DNA from 2 places in the Chromobacterium fluminis genome. Region 2 is predicted to be linked to the other one. Evidence: riboswitches for the same ligand, from Rfam matches in the RefSeq annotation. Region 2 holds a riboswitch; the other holds the start of a gene.
What was found. Region 2 has a riboswitch for glycine ahead of HA052_RS18205 (trimeric intracellular cation channel family protein). Riboswitches for the same ligand answer to the same signal wherever they lie in the genome.

Region 1: it holds a riboswitch for glycine, as region 2 does, so the genes downstream of both, gcvT (glycine cleavage system aminomethyltransferase GcvT) here and HA052_RS18205 (trimeric intracellular cation channel family protein) in region 2, are expected to answer to the same signal.

What each region holds. Positions count from the first base shown of each region.
Region 1 covers NZ_JAAOMA010000006.1:62,051-64,499, forward strand. The annotation lists gene gcvH (glycine cleavage system protein GcvH) at 1-162, opposite strand, end outside; gene gcvT (glycine cleavage system aminomethyltransferase GcvT) at 236-1,324, opposite strand; glycine riboswitch at 1,366-1,462, opposite strand; glycine riboswitch at 1,477-1,568, opposite strand; gene HA052_RS06230 (dihydroxyacetone kinase family protein) at 1,814-2,449, shown strand, end outside.
Region 2 covers NZ_JAAOMA010000029.1:3,041-5,489, reverse strand. The annotation lists gene HA052_RS18210 (DUF3141 domain-containing protein) at 1-460, shown strand, start outside; glycine riboswitch at 597-683, shown strand; glycine riboswitch at 685-867, shown strand; gene HA052_RS18205 (trimeric intracellular cation channel family protein) at 1,067-1,801, shown strand; gene HA052_RS18200 (LuxR C-terminal-related transcriptional regulator) at 1,836-2,449, opposite strand, start outside.

The DNA of each region.
Region 1 (2,449 bases), on a different contig from region 2:
CTTGGCCAGCTTGGCGCCCACTTTCGGCAGCTCGACGAAAACGATGTCGCCCAGCAGTTCCTGCGCGTGCTCGGTAATGCCCACGGTCACGGAGCCGTCGGCTTCCAGGCGCAGCCATTCGTGGCTTTCAACGTATTTGAGTTCGGCGGGGATGTTGCTCATGAGTGTCTCCAGTCAAATCCAGGTCTTAAACGATATTCCCGGCCGCGTCTCGCGGCCTGCCCAAGCACGCCGCTCAGGCGAAAACTTTTTTGCCGTTGCGCACGAACGGCATCTTGACCACGCGCACCTCGGTCAAAGTGCCGCGCAGGTCCACCAGCGCCTTGTCTCCGGTGGCGGCCGGCACGCGCGCGATTGCGATGGAATGCTTGAGGGTGGGCGAGAAGGTGCCGCTGGTGATCACGCCTTCGCCAACCCCTTCCACCACCACTTTCAGGCCTTCGCGCAACACGCCGCGGCCTTCCAGCACCAGGCCCACCTGCTTGGTCTTCACGCCGGCGGCTTTCAGCGCTTCCAGCGCCTTGCGGCCGATGAAGTCGCGCTCAGCCGGTTCCCAGGCGATGGTCCAGCCCATGCCGGCTTCCAGCGGGGAAACGGTTTCGTCCATATCGTGGCCGTACAGATTCATGCCGGCCTCCAGGCGCAGGGTGTCGCGCGCGCCCAAGCCTATCGGCGCCACGCCGGCGGCCTGCAGTTGCTGGAAAAAGGCCGCGGCCTCGACGCCGGGCAGCATCACTTCCAGGCCGTCTTCCCCGGTGTAGCCGGTGCGGGCGTAGAACCAATCGCCGGCGGGCTGGCCTTGGAAGGGCTTCAAGGCCTGGATGACGTCGGCAAGCTCGGGCTTGACCGCGCAGACCTTGGCGATGGCCTGCGGGCCCTGCACCGCCAGGATGGACAGATCGCGGCGCACCTTGATGTCCACGTCGAAATCCGCCTTGCGCCCTTCCATCCAGGCCAGGTCTTTGTCAGTGGTGCCGGCGTTGATCACCATGCGGTAACCGTAGGAAGTCAGGTAGACGATCAGATCGTCCACCACGGTGCCGTCGGGGGTAAGCATGCCGGAATACAGCGCCTTGCCTTCGAAGCCGAGCTTGGCCACGTCGTTGGCGATCAAGCGCTGCAGCCAGGCCTTGGCGTCCGGCCCGCTGATGTCCAGCACCGTCATATGAGAAACGTCGAACATGCCGGCGTCGCTACGCACGATTTCATGTTCTTTTAGTTGGGAGCCGTAATGGATGGGCATTTCCCAGCCGGCGAAATCGACCATCTTGGCGCCGGCGGCGATATGGGATTCAAACAGGGGCGTGCGTTTCGGGGCCGTCATGGGTGCGTCCTTAGCAAAAGCGTGTAGTGTTGCTCTGTTCCCTACACCCCTCTGTCCCTGCACCTGAGATTTTCCGGCCTTGCGGCCGTTAGCCCCTTCGGTGGGCATCCGTGGATGCCGCTCTCCAGATTCGGCGAACTGGCTGCGGCCAGTCCGATGATGCAGTCCTTTTGCCTGAGCGATTGCGGGTGCGCTTGCGCCTTCGGCGGTGGCGCGGACGGCCACTCTCTCCTGCATGACGTGCCAGATTATGGTTGCTGAGCCGGGCCTTGGCAAGCCGCGTTTATCTTCAACTTAAACAATGGCTTAAAATATTCGAAACCGCAAAACATTGAACCAGCATTGCTTCGTTTAAGATTGATTGCGAACATATTTCACTTCGTTATCGATCACGTAATCGACAAACTCCCCCTCCAAGCAAAGCTGATCGTAAGATGACATCCATCTTTACCCAGCACGATCTCTATCCAATTTGGAAAGGAAACCGCGATGCGAAAACTAATCAACGATCCGCGCCATGTGGCGCGGGAGATGCTGGAAGGCCTGGCCGACACCCTGCCCGGGCTGGCGCTGCTCGAAGAGGAAAACGTCTTGCTGCGCGCGGACCTTCCCGCCCCCGGCCTGCTCGACAAAGTGGCGCTGATCTCCGGCGGCGGCAGCGGTCACGAACCCGCCCACGCCGGCTACATCGGCCACGGCATGCTGGACGCCGCCGCGGTGGGCGACGTCTTCACCTCCCCCAGCGTTGACACCGTGCTGGCGGCGATCCATGCCGTCGCCGGCCCCAAAGGCGTGCTGCTGATCATCAAGAACTACACCGGCGATCGGCTGAACTTTGGCCTGGCTGCGGAGCTTGCCCGCGCCGAGGGTATTGCCGTCGACAGCGTGGTGGTGGCCGACGATGTAGCGCTGCGCGACACCGTGGAGCCGGCGCGTCGACGCGGCATCGCCGGTACCGTTCTGGTGCACAAGATCGCCGGCGCGGCCGCCGCCAACGGCGCCAGCCTGGCCGAGGTCGCCGCCGCGGCGCGACAGGCGGCGGAACAAGTGGCCACCATGGGCGTGGCGCTGGGCGCCTGCACCGTGCCGGCCACCGGCCGCCCCTGCTTTCACCTAGGCGACGAC
Region 2 (2,449 bases):
GCCCAAGCTGCTGCCGGAAGAGCACCGCCGCCGCCAGGCCTGGCAACTGGCGCACGAACTGCTGGCGCTCAGCGGCGACATCGCCCCGGAACAACAACAGCGGCTGGACCAAGTGGCCCACGCCCTGCAACTTGACATCCACGCGCCGGCGGCGCCGGCCATCCTGCCGCCCACCGAGCCCGTAGCGACAGCCGCAGCCGCTCCCACTCCGGCCCCCGCCGTCAAGGCCAGCGCACCGGCCAAGAAAGCGGCCGCACCGCGCAAACCGGCCGCCCAAGCTCCGGTCAAAACAGCGGCCGCCGACAAGCCCAGCGCCGCCGCCAAACCCGCCGGCAGCACGCCGGTTGCGGCCAAGCCGGCCTCAAGCAAGCCCGCGGCGGCCAAAACCGCCAAAGCCCCGGCCACGCGCAAACCCGCCGCCGGCAACGGCGCGGCCAAGCCCAAGACGCCTAGCAACTAAGAAACAGCCAGCGCGAAAACGCCCGGACGGCCAAGCCGCCGTCCGGGCGTTTTTCTGTCGATACCGCGCTGCAACATTTTTGCCTCGCCCCATGTATACAGTCGTTGACTGAACAATACAGCAAACGCTAATATCCTTGCCTGCTGCGGGAGAGAGGGGCATGCGCCCCCGCCGAAGACGCAAACTCCCATAATCGCTCAGGCAACAGTACCGCAGCCCATGGATACCAGCCGATTGGAGAGAGGCCCTAAGCGCCCGTTCATCCTCTGCTACGCTTCAGCAACAGCGCGTCAGATGATGCGACCGGCCCTTAGCCGCCCACCGAAGGGGCAAGTGACATCCGGCAAAGCCCGCACACAGGCCGCGCCCGTCATCTAACTCTCAGGTAAAAGGACAAGGGGAGAGGCAATGCCGGCAGCGCCGCGCCCACGCGCAGCCCGCCGGCCATGCTCAGAACGTGTTTACGATCTCGCGAGCAAGAACGAGACAAGGCGAAAACAGCTGAGAAAGCGGAATGTACGAGTGGTACATGAGCATTTCGAAGCGGGTTTCAACGCCGTATCGTCGCAGCGCAGCAGATCGTGCACCAGCTCTCAAGGAAAACCCGTGTTCGAAACTCTTGCCCAGGCTGCGCGCCACCTGGCATGGCCCGCCCATTGCCAACCTATTTTCCCACCCGGCTTCGCCGCTCACCTCGGCGCCAGCCTGTTTGACCACTGCAACTACATGCTTACCCTGATCTACCTGATCGCCATCACCGCGGAAGCGATGACTGGCGCGCTGGCGGCCGGCCGCCGCAATATGGACATCTTCGGCGTTACCGTCATCGCCTTCCTCACCGCCCTGGGCGGCGGTACCGTGCGCGACATCGTGCTGGGCCGCTACCCGATAGGCTGGACCCAACACCCGGAATACGTCGGCCTCGTCGTCGCCGGCGGCCTGGCCGCCGTGTTCGTGGCCCGCTACATGAAGCGCCTCAGCCGCGTCTTCCTGGTGCTGGACGCGCTGGGCCTGATCGCCTTCACCATCATAGGCTGCGGCGTGGCCCAGTCCATGGACTACCACCCGGTGGTGGTGGTGATGGCCGGCATGATCACCGGCATTGCCGGCGGCATCCTGCGCGACGTGCTGTGCAACCGCGTGCCCGTGGTCTTCCGCCAGGAACTGTACGCCAGCGTCTCCTTCGCCGTGGCCCTGCTCTATCTGGGCCTGATCAAACTGGGCGTGCCTCACGATCTCAACGTGCTGGCCAGCTTCGCCGTCGGCCTCGCCATCCGCCTGGCCGCCATCTGGCGCGAATGGCGGCTGCCGGTGTTCATGTATCGGCACGACCTGCATTAACTAACCCTAGCTGTTTCACCGCTGCGCCGCGGCATCAGGATTGAATCCCCGCCAGCAGCAAAAACAAGGCCGCCTGGCTGGACACGCCCAGCTTGGCGTACAGATGGCGGCGGTGCACCTTGGCGGTTTCCAGCGAAATGCCCAGCTCGCGCGCCACGCCCTTGGTGGAGTAGCCGCCGAGTATCAACAGCGCCACCTCCACCTCCCGCTTGGTCAACGGCGAGGAGCCCTGCGCGCGCAGCGCCTCTTCCAGTTCCCGGCGGCTCTGCCTGCCCGCCTTGGCCCCCGGCTGACGCAGCCCTTCGTCCAGACGCGCGGCCAGACGCGACAAGGGCAGCAGCCAGGGCGCGAACAGATTGCAAACGCCCAGTTCTTGCTCGCTGAAGCGGCGTTTGCTGCCCAGCGACAGGGACAGCACGCCCTCCGGCAGCGCTTGCAGAAACTGGATTTCATCCGCCACCACATTGCGCGAAAAGTAACGGCGAAAGTACTCCGTCTCCCGGAAACGGTCCGGCGCCACCTCGTCCAGCCGGTACACGCCGGCGGCCGGGCGCTTCAACGCGAAACCATAAAACGGGTCCAGCAGATACAGGCCGCGCCGGTAGTCGGCGAACAAATCGTCTGCGGCGTAATTGGCCGCGTGATCCG